DNA from 4 places in the Erwinia sp. SLM-02 genome. Region 2 is predicted to be linked to each of the others. Evidence: predicted binding sites of a transcription regulator. Region 2 holds the regulator's gene; each other region holds the start of a gene.
What was found. Region 2 encodes CRP, which controls carbon source genes, mostly activating them, when cyclic AMP is high. Its sites were predicted from a motif close to ATGTGANNNNNNTCACAT; they were not measured.

Region 1 (3,792 bases), 400 kb from region 2:
CTGACTTAATGCATTTTGCGGGAAACGTCGTCATTGATGGTGTGAAGGTCGCTAATGATGTGTTGAATACCACCCTTGTTTCCTCAGTAGGCAAAACTTTTGATCGGTTTGGCCTGGGCAGTGTTCATAATCTCGCGGACTCAGTCGGCTATAGTATATCTAAGTCGATCGCTGGAATAGGTAGCCTGATGGGAGGCGATGCAAGCCGTATAACCTACCATTATGATTGGGAATGGGGCGGTTAATAACCCATGAAAAAAACCTCCATTACATGGAGGTTTTTTTATTATGCATACATATTAAAAAGTTTTTCGACGAAGGGAGACGAGAATAGTTTGTACGGGTCGTACTCGTTAAGTGTACTTACGGCCATATTCCAATCCATACTCATGTTATCTCCTCCGCTGAGTGAGGACGGTATGGTATTCTGCATCCTTTCCTGATTATCCCAGGCTGCCGTATCGCTATATCCCCAGCCTTTACTCCATTCAACGCGAACGCCACAATCTTTATTACTGAAGTGGGAGTATATCCACGATTCCATTTCGTTATAAAATTTACAGGCATCCGGGGTTCCCGGCATAGACAAGATATCCAACCAGACGGCAACATCCCATTCAGGATGGGCCGGATCGGGTTTTACTGCAGATAATGCTGGCGTTACTGCACCAGCCACAAGCGTCTCATCCGGTTTGTCTAACCCGGAAACCCGGATTTCAATCGGACCATTCATTGGCCACGAGTGACGACCTTTATAGTCAGTAACCATTTTTCGGTAATGGCTAACAAAGTCGTAAATTACGCTCTGAATATTTTCTCTTTGCGTCAGAATGGCATAGCCGTTTGCAGTGACCCTTAGCGTGCTGGGTTTGACGTACATCAGCAGATCTTTACTCCAGCCCCACAGGTCAAAGGCGTTCGTTGCCCCCAGGCCAATATTGACCAGCTCTGCCTGAAGTTGGCCAAGGGAAGGGGTGAGTTGTGGCTGACCATTATTAATTTTCTTTATCAGATTGGAGACTTTTAATGGGAGGTTATCAGAAAACCCATAGTTAAATGGTGAATGAACAGGACGTGATTTGGAAGGGTAAACGGGAGCGATAGTCCATATTTTAAGCCAGGGTTTTTCTGTGAAAGGAAACCATATCGCTTCGGCCCGACCATACTGGTCGAGGAAATAACTGAACGTTTTATCTCCGCTACTCTCTTTTGCAAAAAGCTCATCAGCAGTAATGTTGACATAACTTATACAGCGCAGGCGCTGGTTGCGAGGGACCTGCAAAGTAACTTCAAAAATTAATGCTCTGCCAACGTGAACCATGAAGGCGGAAATTTCCGGATCTTTCCTTTGAAAAAGTTTTAACTCATAACTTTCAGTTTCGCTATTCCATACCACGGCCTTTAGAGAAATAATTGAATTGCTCATTGAACCATAGGATCCGCCCGGAGGCGTTTTTTCATTTTTAGCTGGAATGCTGGTGCCATGTCCACCAATAGCCAGAACGCCACCCAGTGTCAGATCTCCCGGGGCGGGCATTCCTACGAAACCCAGTTTTTGTGTTTCAAGCTGGGTGACAAAATCCTGCATGGTAATTCCCGCTTTAGCCGTTACCAGAGCATGTTCACCCATTTTCTCAATGAGAACTTTCGTTACTGTTCCTTTCAGATCAACGAGAATAACGCTGCTGTTATTCTCTCCATTGGCAATAGTGAGTGGAGACCAGTTGTGTTTCATTCCCACAGGTCTGATTTTTCTGTTATTTTCTTTAGCCCAGTTAACAATATCCAGCAACTGATCTTCATTAGCCGGATGGCAGCAAAGAATGTGATGACCGGTTACCTCACCAGACCAGTTTTCGTAATCCTCATAGGTTTTTTTTATTTTGTTGAATCTTTCATTTAACGACATTTTAAATTCCTTTTAAAATAAAGTGGTTTTTTTTACTGCCCGGTTACTCTACATGGCTGCAATGAATAATCCGTCCTCTGGTCATTGTTTAGTCTGTGAGAGGGGAAGATATCCACCTGAGATTGGGGCTTCATCTCGCTGGCGAAACGTTTCGATGGCGATCACATTTTCACAATTTGACGATTGTTTTCCCCTTTCCGTTGCTTAAACTGCAGTCAGCGAAACGTTTCGCTCTGGAGTGAAAGATGAAAAAAGGCACCTTACTGAATTCTGATATTTCGTCCGTGGTTTCCCGTTTAGGACATACTGACAGCCTGACCATCGGTGATGCTGGCCTGCCTGTTCCACAGGGGCCGCAGCGCATCGATCTCGCGCTGACTCACGGTATTCCCAGTTTTTTACAGGTAACCAAAACGGTGACTGAAGAAATGCAGGTTGAGAGTGCCATCCTTGCGGAAGAGATTGTGCAGCATAATCCGCAGCTCCATAGCGAACTGATCGCCCTGCTCGAATCTTTGCAACAACACCAGGGTAATACGATAAGTATCAGCTATATCAGTCACGAACAGTTCAAACAGCAAACACAACGTAGTAAGGCTGTTATTCGCAGCGGGGAGTGCTCTCCGTATGCGAATATCATCCTTAACGCTGGCGTGACCTTCTGAGGCCGTTATGCAACCTTTACTGCAGCTGAAAGGCATTGAGAAATCCTTCCCCGGCGTGAAAGCGCTGTCGGGGGCCGCACTTTCCGTTTATCCGGGCCGCGTGATGGCACTGGTAGGGGAAAACGGGGCGGGTAAATCCACCATGATGAAAGTCCTGACCGGGATCTATGCGCGCGATGCCGGGAGTTTTGAGTGGTTGGGTAAAGAAACGACGTTCAACGGCCCTAAGGCATCTCAGGAAGCCGGAATTGGCATCATCCATCAGGAACTCAACCTGATCCCGCAGTTGAGCGTTGCGGAAAATATTTTCCTCGGCCGGGAGTTCGTCAATCGCTTTGGCTGCATTCAGTGGAAGGCGATGCACGAGAAGGCGGATGCGCTGCTGAAACGCCTCAATCTGCGCTTTAACAGCCACAAGCTGGTGGGCGATCTGTCGATCGGCGATCAGCAGATGGTTGAGATTGCCAAAGTGCTGAGCTTCGAGTCCAAAGTCATCATTATGGATGAGCCAACGGATGCCCTGACCGATACTGAAACCGCTTCGCTGTTCCGCGTGATCAACGAGCTGAAGGCGCAGGGCTGCGGCATCGTTTATATCTCCCACCGCATGAAAGAGATTTTTGAGGTTTGCGATGATGTGACCATTTTCCGTGACGGTCAGTTTATTGCCGAGCGTGAGGTGAATACGCTGAGCGAAGAGTCGCTGATCGAAATGATGGTGGGCCGCAAGCTGGAAGAACAGTATCCGCGGCTGGATAAAGCGCCGGGTGATATTCGTCTGAAGGTGGAGCACCTCAGCGGCTCCGGCGTTGACGATGTCAGCTTTACCCTGCGTAAAGGGGAGATCCTCGGCGTGGCAGGCCTGATGGGCGCGGGGCGTACCGAATTAATGAAGGTGCTGTACGGCGCACTGCCGCGTTCAGCCGGTACGGTGACGCTGGACGGCAAAACGGTGGTGGCGCGTTCGCCAGAAGAGGGGCTGCTCAACGGCATCGTTTATATCTCTGAAGACCGCAAGCGTGATGGCCTGGTATTGGGGATGTCGGTAAAAGAGAACATGTCGCTGACCGCCCTCAACTATTTCAGCCATACCGGTGGGCGCCTGAAGCACGCTGAAGAGCAGCTGGCCGTCGGGGACTTTATTAAGCTGTTTAACGTCAAAACCCCCTCAATGAATCAGCCGATCGGCCTGCTTTCCGGCGGGAACCAGCAGAAAGT
Region 2 (3,792 bases):
TTCCGGCGCGTGCAGGCGTAGCATCACGGCCGCAATGACCAACCCGGCCAGCGTGCCCATGGCACGGTGCTGGATCCGCACTCGCGTGGCTCCGTAGCCGTTCAGACTGACGAACATCACCGTCATCAGGATCCAGTAGGGTTTGGGCAGATTAAAAAACAGCGCCAGCGAGCTGGCAAAGGCCAGCATGATCCCGTAGCGCGACGCGCTGCGCAGGCCGGGTGATTTTAGCGACAGGTAGCTTTTCAGGGCCGGGATCAGCGGCAGGCGGCGCTGGCGATCCGCCATCAGATCGCGTCGATACAGCGGTCGCTGGGTGCGGAGCACGCGGGCGATACGGCTGAAGTGGTAATAACAGAAATTGCCCACCGGATTGTCTTTGTTCTGCCGGGATATTTTTTCCAGCGCCTGCAGCGGTTTGTCCATGGTGAAACGTTCAGGATAGCGATGATAGAGAATGTCATCGGCCAGCACCCGCAGCCTGGCGGCAATGGTCTGTGCGTTCCAGCGGATCACCGCCTCGGCGTGGCTTTGCTCCACCAGTTTCTGAACTTCTTCCGGCTGATGCAGGCTGACCGAAATATGCTCCTGCAGATCCAGCGCCACCTGAAATGCACGCGTCAGCCGCTGGTAGTGGTTATCCTGGCTGGCGGACAGCATATACATCTGCTGATAACAGGTATTAATCAGGTCAACCGCTTTTTGCTGGCGAGCCAGCAGCGGCGGAAGCGCGGTCTGCGGATCGGTCAGCCGGGTCAGCAGCGTATATTTTGCCTCGCAGTAGTCGGCCAGTTCGCGGTAGAGCAGGCTTAGCGTTTCCCGCATCGGCTGCTCTTTCCACAGCCGGAACCACAGCCAGTTGAACAGGCCGTACCAAATGGTGCCGAGAATATAGAGCAGCGGGGGCTGCCAGAGGGGGACTCTGCCGGCAAGGCTGAGGGTGAAAATGGCGGCAATTAACGAAGCGGGAAGCAGCCGACCGTGCAGCGGACTGATTTCCGCAGTGACGCCCAGCAACAGAGCCATCACCAGCATAATGATCGGCAACGGCACCCCTTTTTCGCCCGCATACAGGATCAGAAAGCTACAGAAGGCAAACAGGCTGCCACCAATAATCAGGCGTTTAAAAAAGCGTTTATGGGGGGTATCAAGACCGGCGTTGTTGCAGCAGGCGGGAACTAACGAGAAGAGTAAACCCTGTCTGAGATCGCCCAGCAGCCAGCCAATGGCTATCGGCAGGCACAGCACCAACGTTTGCCGCAGTGCATAGTTGACTTCAGGGTGATAAATGATTCTCCGCCACATGCCTAACACCACATAAAAAAGGGCGCGACCAGGCTGTCGCGCCCCAGAGTCAGAACCGCTTAGCGCGTACCGTAAACCACGATAGTTTTACCGTGCGCGGAAATCAGGTTTTGATCTTCCAGCATTTTCAAAATACGGCCCACGGTTTCACGAGAACAGCCCACGATCTGGCCGATCTCCTGACGGGTGATTTTGATCTGCATACCATCCGGGTGGGTCATGGCATCTGGCTGTTTGGCCAGATTCAGCAGCGTTTGTGCAATACGCCCCGTCACATCCAGGAAGGCGAGGTTACCGACCTTCTCAGAGGTGACCTGCAGACGGCGTGCCATCTGCGAAGAAAGACGCATCAGAATGTCAGGGTTAACCTGAATCAGCTGACGGAATTTTTTATAAGAGATTTCAGCTACTTCACAGGCACTTTTTGCGCGCACCCACGCGCTACGTTCCTGGCCTTCTTCGAAAAGACCCAGTTCGCCAATGAAGTCGCCCTGATTGAGGTAGGAAAGAATCATTTCTTTGCCTTCTTCATCCTTGATCAGCACCGCTACTGCGCCTTTGACGATGTAGTAGAGGGTTTCTGCCTTTTCACCCTGATGAATCAGGGTGCTTTTGGATGGATATTTGTGAATATGGCAATGTGACAGGAACCATTCGAGTGTTGGGTCTGTTTGCGGTTTGCCGAGAACCATTCGCTGTTATCCTCTATTGTAATCGTGCCTAAATATACCCTTTTTATCACTCAGGTTGCAGAAATGTTAACTGCTTTTTGAAATATTTCGGGTAAACAGGGACGGAATTCCCTGTCAGGCGCTTCCCATAGGAAAATCAAACGGGCCATACCATTAAGAGTCTGGCTCATCCTGTTGTCCCGTTTTCACCATGCATTGCAATGCCAGAATATTAATACAGCACCGTTTGTAGCACAGCTTGACCTGGCTGTCTCGTGTTGTCTCATGTTGTCTCGCTTCAGCAGGGTGCTAAAAGGCGGAGCGGCCTTTTCTGTTGCGGGTAAAGCGGTGTGCAGGCCTGCCGCGACCTCCCTGATTTGCCTCGTTGCCACGGGGATCACGGTCGATAAACAATCACGCTATGGCACGGTTCGTCACGGAGATGACGCTATTTTATGCTTCTATCACGGTATCCGCGCTACCGGTGTCATGCCGTTCCCTGCTGACGGTGAAGGTCGCCATCGGATGGAGTCATGCTGGAAGCGCCTCTCACCGTTAAAGGAGTAACTATGAAATCTCAAATCGCGTCACTGATTCAGGAAATCACCCCACGAGTGCTGCAATGGCGTCGGCATATTCATCAAAATGCCGAGCTCTCCTTTCATGAGCAAAAGACGGCGGATTATGTTGCCGGTGAGCTCCAGCAGTTTGGCGTATTAACGCTCACCCGCCCTACGCCAAACAGCGTGCTGGCGGAGTTAAAAGGGGCGCGCCCCGGCCCCTGTATCGCGCTGCGTGCCGATATGGATGCCTTGCCGATCCACGAGCTGAACCAGGAGCCTTTTACCTCGCGCAATGACGGGGTCATGCACGCCTGCGGTCATGATTCGCATACGGCCATGCTGATGGGCGCGGCCTGGGCGCTCTGCCAGCTGCAAAAACAGATTGCCGGGACGGTGAAGTTTATTTTTCAACATGCGGAGGAGGTTCCGCCGGGCGGGGCGCAGGAGCTGGTCTCTCTGGGCGTGCTTGACGGAGTTTCGATGATTTTTGGCCTGCACGTGATGCCGGCATTTCCAACCGGTACGGTGAGTTACACCGAAGGTGTTTTCAGCGCGGCCAGTGATAATTTCGATCTGATCCTGCAGGGGAAAGGCTCGCATGCCGCTCTGCCACATACGGCGTGCGATCCCGTGGTGTTAGGGGCCGGGGTAGTCCAGGAGCTGCAGCAAATCGTTTCACGCAGGCTGGATCCTAACGAGGGCGCCGTGCTCAGTATCGCCAGTTTTATGGCCGACGGGGGCTACAACGTTATTCCGGATACGGCGCATCTCAGAGGCACGCTGCGCACGCTGAGTGAAAAAACGCGTACTGAAATCCCAAAAATGATGGAACAGATGCTCGGTGGTATGACCGCGGCGGTCGGGGCGAGCTATAAGCTGGACTGGACGAAGGGTTATACGCTGGGCTTCAATCATCCGGATGCCTGCCGCTTTGCCGCAAAAAATGTGGTCGATACGCTGGGAGCCGATGCGTTGAAAATCATGCCGCATCCGATGTTTGGCTGTGAAGACTTTTCAGCCTACCAGCAGGTGATCCCCGGATGCTTCCTGTTTATTGGCTCCGGAAACGAACAGAAAGGAACCTGCTGGAGTTTGCATAATCCGCACTTCCGCCTGGATGAAGACGTACTGCCAATCGGCGTGAAGCTGCACATTGGCTTTATCCACCAGCAGCTGATGTCATAGCTGCTTATGTCACCGGATTAGCTGATTTTTTTGCCTTCGATCAGGCGTTTGACCAGGGGGCCCATAAT
Region 3 (3,792 bases), on a different contig from region 2:
TTCACGACGCTCGCCGCTGCCGAAGCCACCACGGGCCGGGCCGCCAGGACGACGCTCACCGCCGCGATCGCTGCGTGGCTGTGCATCACCAATCAGCTGCATATTCATTGGTTTGTTCAGAATACGCGTACGGGTAAAGTGCTGAAGCACTTCGCCCGGCATGCCTTTTGGCAGCTCGATAGTCGAGTGGGTACCGAACAGCTTGATGTTACCGATGTAACGGCTGCTGATATCGCCCTCGTTAGCAATCGCGCCAACGATATGACGAACTTCAACACCATCATCACGGCCAACTTCAATACGGTACACTTCCATATCGCCAACTTCACGACGTTCACGACGTGGACGGTCGCCATCGCGCTCACCGCGTGCTTCACGTGGGCCACGCTCAGGACGGTCGCCGCGACGATCGTCACGCTCACGGAATTCACGACGTGGACGCTGTGGAGCATCAGCAGGAACGATCAGAGGACGTTCGCCCTGTGCCATTTTCAGCAGTGCTGCGGCCAGAGTTTCGATGTCCAGCTCTTCTTCCGGCTGCATTTTAGCCAGCAGGGCACGGTACTGTTCCAGATCGCTGCTTTCCAGCTGCTGCTGTACTTTTGCTGCGAACTTAGCCAGACGGCGTTCACCCAGCAGTTCTGCGTTAGGCAGATCCACTTCAGGAATGGTCAGCTTCATGGTGCGTTCAATGTTACGCAGCAGGCGACGCTCGCGGTTCTCAACGAACAGCAGTGCGCGGCCAGCACGACCCGCACGACCGGTACGGCCGATACGGTGAACGTAAGACTCGGCATCCATAGGGATATCGTAGTTTACAACCAGGCTGATACGCTCAACGTCCAGGCCACGGGCCGCAACGTCGGTGGCGATCAGAATATCCAGACGGCCATCTTTCAGACGTTCCAGAGTCTGCTCACGCAGTGCCTGGTTCATGTCACCGTTCAGTGCGGCGCTGTTGTAACCGCTGCGCTCCAGCGCTTCGGCCACTTCCAGCGTCGCGTTTTTGGTACGCACGAAGATGATCGCTGCGTCGAAATCTTCCGCTTCCAGGAAGCGAGTCAGCGCATCGGTTTTACGGCCGTAAGCAGTCCAGTAGCTCTGGCTGATGTCAGGACGCGTAGTCAGGCTTGACTGAATGCGCACTTCCTGTGGATCTTTCATGAAGCGCTTGGTAATACGGCGAATCGCTTCCGGCATGGTTGCTGAGAACAGCGCGGTCTGATGACCGTCTGGGATCTGCGCCATGATGGTTTCAACGTCTTCGATGAAGCCCATACGCAGCATTTCGTCAGCTTCGTCCAGTACCAGACCGCGCAGGTTAGACAGGTCCAGCGTGCCACGCTTCAGGTGGTCCAGCAGACGGCCTGGGGTACCAACAACAACCTGTGGTCCCTGACGCAGAGCGCGCAGCTGCACGTCATAACGCTGGCCGCCGTACAGGGCCACAACGTTAATGCCACGCATGTGTTTAGAGAATTCGGTTACGGCTTCAGCTACCTGGACCGCCAGTTCGCGGGTCGGAGCCAGCACCAGAATCTGTGGTGCTTTAACAGTTGCATCAATGTTGTTTAGCAGCGGCAGGGAGAATGCCGCAGTTTTACCACTCCCGGTCTGCGCCATACCCAGAACGTCACGGCCCGCCAGCAGGTGAGGAATACACTCAGCCTGGATTGGGGAAGGCTTCACGTAGCCCATACCGTTCAGTGATTCAAGGATGTCAGCGTTCAGGCCAAGGTCGGAAAAAGTGGTTTGAATATCAGTCATGTAGTACACGTGCCTCGTAGATTTCGGCGGCCAGTCTACATAACTCGTCGTGAAAATTTTCAGTCATTTTCATCAAAAAGTGTGAACCGGCTCAAATTAGTGGTTTCGACGAACAAAAATGCCCTCATCCGCGAAGATGATGACTTTTCAAAGTTCAGGCAATAAAAGTTCGTCAGCTATTGCTGGTCAGATTCTGATAAATCGTCTTGTGTCTGGCCGAGTAGCGCCAGCTCCAACAATGCATATCGGTGCTCAACGAAGTTATGAACGTTGTTAGCGACCGTCAGCTTGAACAACGCTTCTGCGTTGTCCTTCTCCCCCAGACTTAGGTAGTACTTACCTAAATAGAAGTTGGTTTCACTGAGATGTTCAGCGAGCGAAGTGTTATCCGTTGCGTCTGCCTGGAGGCGTTCGGTCAGCGTTTTTTCGCTGATGTCGCCCAGGTAGAACTCGACAATATTCCATCCCCATTGGTCCTTTACCGCTTTGTCGTAACGCTGCTTCAGCGATACTTTGGCCTGTTCTGTGTCGATCTCACGTTCGGTGAGATACAGCCACAGGCTGCGGAAGGGATCGTTAGGATCGTCTTGATAAAACGCCTGCAGATCATCTTGCGCTAATTTAAATCTTCCGCCGTAGTAAAGGGCGATACCGCGATTTAAGTGCGCATAATTGTAAGTTGGATCAAGCTCAAGTACAGAATCGAACGCTTCATAGGCAGCATCAAAGTTGCCTGCCTGCGTTAAATATATGCCTAAGTAATTGAATACTTCGGGCATATCCGGTCTGATAGATAGCGCCTGTGAAAAGTCATTCCGCGCCAGTGCTCTCAAACCTAAACTATCATACAACACTCCGCGCTCATATAACAGCTGTGCGCGTTCATCATCGGTCAATGACCGACTGGCAAGAATTTGTTCCATGCGAGCAAGAATGACTTCCTGTTGCAGCGTAGGCTGCAGCGGAACTGCCAAAATTTCGTTCTCACGCCAATTGGTGTTGCTGCATCCTGCCAGCGTTAAAGCTGTCGCAACAAAACACCAGCGCAAAAATGGCTTCATTTCCCACTCCCACAAACAAACATTGGGATGAACGTCCTGTCATCCGCCTGCCGCACACAGGGATCCAACCCTGCGATGAAACAGCTCTCCGCCATACGACGGAGAGCTCAATAGTGGTGCTTTATTCTGCTTCTGGTGCCGCAGGAGCTGCTGCTTCAGGCTGTGCCTGCTCGCTGGCTTCTTTGATGCTCAGACGCACGCGACCCTGACGGTCAACTTCCAGTACCTTAACCGGTACTTCCTGACCCATCTGCAGGTAGTCGGTCACTTTCTCAACGCGCTTGTCAGCGATCTGAGAAATGTGTACCAGACCTTCTTTACCACCGCCGATAGCGACGAAGGCACCGAAGTCAACGATACGCGTTACTTTACCGTTGTAGATACGACCAACTTCGATCTCTGCGGTGATTTCTTCAATACGACGAATCGCGAATTTCGCTTTTTCACCGTCGGTTGCCGCAATCTTCACGGTACCGTCATCTTCGATTTCGATGGTCGTGCCGGTCTCTTCGGTCAGCGCACGGATAACCGAACCACCTTTACCGATCACGTCTTTGATCTTATCAACGCTGATCTTAATGGTGTGGATACGCGGAGCGAACTGAGAGATATCGCCGCGCGGGGTGCTGATAGCCTGTTCCATAACGCTCAGGATGTGCAGACGTGCACCCTTAGCCTGGTTCAGTGCTTCATGCATGATTTCGCGGGTGATACCTTCGATTTTAATGTCCATCTGCAGCGCGGTGATACCTTCACGGCTACCGGCAACTTTGAAGTCCATATCGCCCAGGTGGTCTTCGTCACCCAGAATATCTGACAGAACCACGAAATTGTTTTCGTCTTTCACCAGGCCCATTGCGATACCCGCAACGGCGGCTTTGATTGGCACGCCCGCATCCATCAGCGCCAGAGAAGCACCACAAACGGAAGCCATTGAGGAAGAGCCGTTTGATTCGGTGATTTC
Region 4 (3,792 bases), on a different contig from region 2:
GCGCCCTGCGGGTTTTCAAAACCGCGCACGTCGTCGCCCTGCCAGCAGTGCATGGACACCGGCAGGCGATCGAGCTGCGCCAGCGCGGCCTCCACATCAATGCCGATATCGGCAAAACGCTGCTTCGCCAGCGCGTAAGCCTGTTCAATAGCCTGAGTCATATACATAGCTCCTTATCTGAGTGAGTCAGTGACTGAAAGCGTTCCCGACTGCGGCGAAACGCCTCACTGCCCTGGAAATCAAAACGAATGAGAGGAAAATTACGTGCGATCAGCTGGCGAAAAGCGCTGACGTCCGCCACATCGCCGTGGGCGATCAGCTGGCTGCCGATATTGCCGAGCGTGGAGGCTTCCACCGGCCCGGCATACACCGGAATGCCGCAGGCGTTGGCGCACAGCTGGTTAAGAAACTGGTTCTGGCAGCCGCCGCCGACGATATGCAGCTGGCTGAATGCTCTGCCGCGCAGGCGTTCAAGCTGCAGCAGCACTTCCCGGTAGTAGAGCGCCAGGCTGTCGAAAATACAGCGCGCCAGCTCGGCGGGCGTGGCCGGCACCCGCATCGCCTGCTCGGCGCAGGCATCCTGGATCTCCCGCACCATGCTGGCCGGATTTAGAAAGCGATCGTCGTTGGGATTGATCAGCCACTGGCAGACCGGCTGCCGTTCGGCATCGGCAATCAGCTGGCAGAGATCGTTAATCGCCAGCTCGTCGCATACGCGCTGCAGCAGCCACAAACCCATGATATTTTTCAGCACCCGGTAGCGGCCTTCGGCACCGCCTTCATTGGTGATGTTGGCCGCCAGCGCCGCCTTTGAGGTAAACGGTTCCCGGCTCTCGAAGCCCATCAGCGACCAGGTACCCGAACTGAGGTACGCCGCCTGTGAATCAGCCAGCGGGGCCGCCAGAACCGCACTGGCGGTATCATGGGTGGCCACGGCGATCACCGGAACGGCCTGCCCTGACGGGCTGTGCCAGCGTCCCACCTCGCGACCCGGCTGGGACGGTTTGCCGAACCAGGCCGGATTTGCCCCGGTCCAGTTCAGCAGATCCCGGTCCCATTCTCCGCTGCGAATGTTCAGTAGCTGGGTGGTGGTGGCGTTGGTGTATTCCCAGTTGAGCTTGCCGGTCAGGCGGAAATGCAGATAGTCGGGGATCAGCAGCGCATGCGCGACACGGGCCAGGTCAGGGGCGTTATCGCGGCACAGCGCGCGCAGCTGATACAGCGTGTTAAACGGCAGGAACTGAATGCCGGTGCGCTGATAGATATCCTCGTGGCCCAGCTCGCGGGCCGCCTCCGCCATCACCCCGTGGGTGCGTTCATCGCGGTAGGCAATCGGCAGCCCCACGCGTTCGCCCTGCTCGTCCAGCAGCACATAGTCCACGCCCCAGGTATCAATACCGATGCTGTCCACCCGGATCCCCTGACGGTCCAGCTTCTCCAGCGCGGCAACGATAAAGGCTTCCAGCGCATCCAGATCCCAGCACTGATGATTATCGACGGTGACCAGATGATTGACGCAGCGGCCAACCTCTTCCAGGGTGATATTTTCACTGTGCAGATCGTGGCGGGCCAGGATAACGCGACCGCTGGATGCGCCAAGGTCGACGGCCACAAGGTGACGAACAGTCATATGATTTACTTCCTGATGATTCGATGTCACCAGTGTAAAAACAGGGCGCTTTTGTCACCTTTTCACTACTGCCAGCGCGTTTGCCCAGCTGGCAGGATGGCAAAGATGAACGTGAAGCAGTTCACATTTTTGCATCCCGGCCGCTTTGCAATGCGGGATGTGATGCCTGCCGCATTTCTCAATGTTTCCGGCCATTTCTTTAAAAATTAGCGCCCTGGCAGAGATTTACCGTCAAAAATTCAAGGTGGGCGTGCTCGCGGCTCCGTACACTCTGTTGCAGGCATGTTACGAGGAAACCATCATGACCGTGTTACACAGTGCAGATTTCTTCCCTTCCGGTCACAGCCCGGTGGCTATCGAACCCCGCGCGCCGCAGGGGGCATTTCCTGAGCATCATCACGATGATTTTCACGAAATTGTGATTGTGGAACAGGGTGCCGGGATCCACGTGTTCAACGGCCAGTCGCAGCCGCTGTGCAGCGGCTGCGTGTGCTTTGTACGTAATCATGACCGCCATATGTATGAACAAACGGAGAATCTCACCCTGACCAACGTGCTGTATCGCGGCCCCGAGGCGTTCCGTTTTCTCACCGGCCTACAGCATCTGCTGCCCGCCGAGCATGACGGGGTTTACCCGTCGCACTGGCGCATCGGCAACAAAGTGCTGGTGCAGGCCCGCCAGCTGATCGACGGGCTGGTCAGCCCCCCGACGCCTGCGGGCATCGCGGGCCAGGCCGCGCAGGAAATGCGCTTTATGCAGCTGCTGGTGCTGCTGCATCAGGGCCGCAGTGCAGCGCAGCCCGACGACCAGGAGGGTCGCCTGCGCGCGCTGCTTGACTGGCTTGCCGAACACTTCAGTGAAGAAGTGGACTGGGAGCACCTGGCGGACAGCTTTTCGCTGTCGCTGCGTACCCTGCATCGCCAGCTGAAACAGCAGACCGGCAGTACGCCGCAGCGCTACCTCAATCGCCTGCGTCTGCTGGAGGCGCGCCATCTGCTGCGCCACAGTGAGATGCGGGTGACGGATATTGCCTTTCACTGCGGTTTTGGTGACAGCAATCACTTTTCTACGCTGTTTAAACGGGAGTTTGGCTGCTCTCCGCGTACACTGCGGCAAAATGACTGAAAAGGATATGCATGGTGACTGCCCCCCTGCGGCTGGCCAGAGCCGACTATATTCCCGCTGAACAGATGCCGGTTGCGGTGGCCGAACGCACGCCGCAGCCCTCCTTTCCGCCCCACGTTCACGAATTCAATGAGATCGTGCTGGTCTGGCGCGGTAACGGCCTGCACGTGATGAACGATCGCCCGTGGCCGGTCACCTGCGGCGATATCTTTTATCTGCATGCCGATGACTGCCACAGCTACGAGTCGGTGCAGGATCTGGTGCTGGATAATATTATCTACTGCCCGGAACGCTTCCAGCTGGCGCTGGACTGGCAGCAGCTGCTGCCTGCCCGCAACGAGGGATGCTGGCGGCTGACCACCCGCGGGATGGCGCTGGCGCGCGGGGTGATTAAGCAGCTGGAAGTGGAAAGCCGCAAAAGCGACCTGCTTTCAAGACAGCTGACCGAAGCGCTGTTCCTGCAGCTGGCGCTCATTTTACAGCGCCATCGCTACGCCTCCGATCTGCCGTGGCAGCTGCCGGAGGGTGAACAGCTGGATCTGCTGATGGCGGCGCTTCAGGGCCATATCGCCAGCCCCTTCGATCTCGCCACGTTTTGCCAGCAGCATCGCCTGTCCGAGCGGGCGCTTAAGCAGCTGTTTCGCCAGCAAACCGGCATGACCATCGGCCACTATCTCCGCCAGCTGCAGCTCTGCCAGGCAAAATACCTGCTGCGTAGCGGCGATTTGCTGATTGGCGAGGTGGCCTCGCGCTGCGGGTTTGATGACAGTAACTACTTCTCGGTGGTCTTTACCCGCGAAACCGGCTTCACCCCCAGTGCCTGGCGTCAGCGCTTTATCAGCAGCGGCGAGGCGCATCGCCTGCATAATGCAAAAGGCTGACCCGAAGGCCAGCCTTTTGTGACAACGTCACGATAACGCTATGACACCATTCCCATCCCCACGATGTTAGCCGCAAGGATGATCACCACGCAGCCCACGCTCAGCACGCGTACCGGCCTGCGCCCAACGTTGCTCCACTCTTTCAGCAGCAGGCC

Region 1: rbsD (D-ribose pyranase) is a predicted target of CRP. The motif match lies at 2,059-2,076, and genes of this name have one in related genera.
Region 3: yrbN (protein YrbN) is a predicted target of CRP. The motif match lies at 1,847-1,864, and genes of this name have one in related genera.
Region 4: rhaS (HTH-type transcriptional activator RhaS) is a predicted target of CRP. The motif match lies at 1,788-1,805, and genes of this name have one in related genera.

What each region holds. Positions count from the first base shown of each region.
Region 1 is NZ_JAQISN010000004.1:5,976-9,767, reverse strand. Features, by position in the region: gene PGH32_RS19360 (hypothetical protein) at 1-245, shown strand, start outside; gene PGH32_RS19355 (cholesterol oxidase substrate-binding domain-containing protein) at 287-1,909, opposite strand; gene rbsD (D-ribose pyranase) at 2,155-2,574, shown strand; gene rbsA (ribose ABC transporter ATP-binding protein RbsA) at 2,582-3,792, shown strand, end outside.
Region 2 is NZ_JAQISN010000004.1:410,347-414,138, forward strand. Features, by position in the region: gene PGH32_RS21040 (YccS/YhfK family putative transporter) at 1-1,305, opposite strand, end outside; gene crp (cAMP-activated global transcriptional regulator CRP) at 1,365-1,997, opposite strand; gene PGH32_RS21050 (amidohydrolase) at 2,546-3,724, shown strand; gene PGH32_RS21055 (phosphoribulokinase) at 3,742-3,792, opposite strand, start outside.
Region 3 is NZ_JAQISN010000003.1:94,806-98,597, reverse strand. Features, by position in the region: gene PGH32_RS17325 (DEAD/DEAH family ATP-dependent RNA helicase) at 1-1,767, opposite strand, end outside; gene yrbN (protein YrbN) at 1,760-1,834, opposite strand; gene nlpI (lipoprotein NlpI) at 1,944-2,828, opposite strand; gene pnp (polyribonucleotide nucleotidyltransferase) at 2,950-3,792, opposite strand, start outside.
Region 4 is NZ_JAQISN010000001.1:1,682,217-1,686,008, forward strand. Features, by position in the region: gene PGH32_RS07860 (L-rhamnose isomerase) at 1-161, opposite strand, end outside; gene rhaB (rhamnulokinase) at 158-1,630, opposite strand; gene rhaS (HTH-type transcriptional activator RhaS) at 1,932-2,756, shown strand; gene rhaR (HTH-type transcriptional activator RhaR) at 2,768-3,637, shown strand; gene rhaT (L-rhamnose/proton symporter RhaT) at 3,676-3,792, opposite strand, start outside.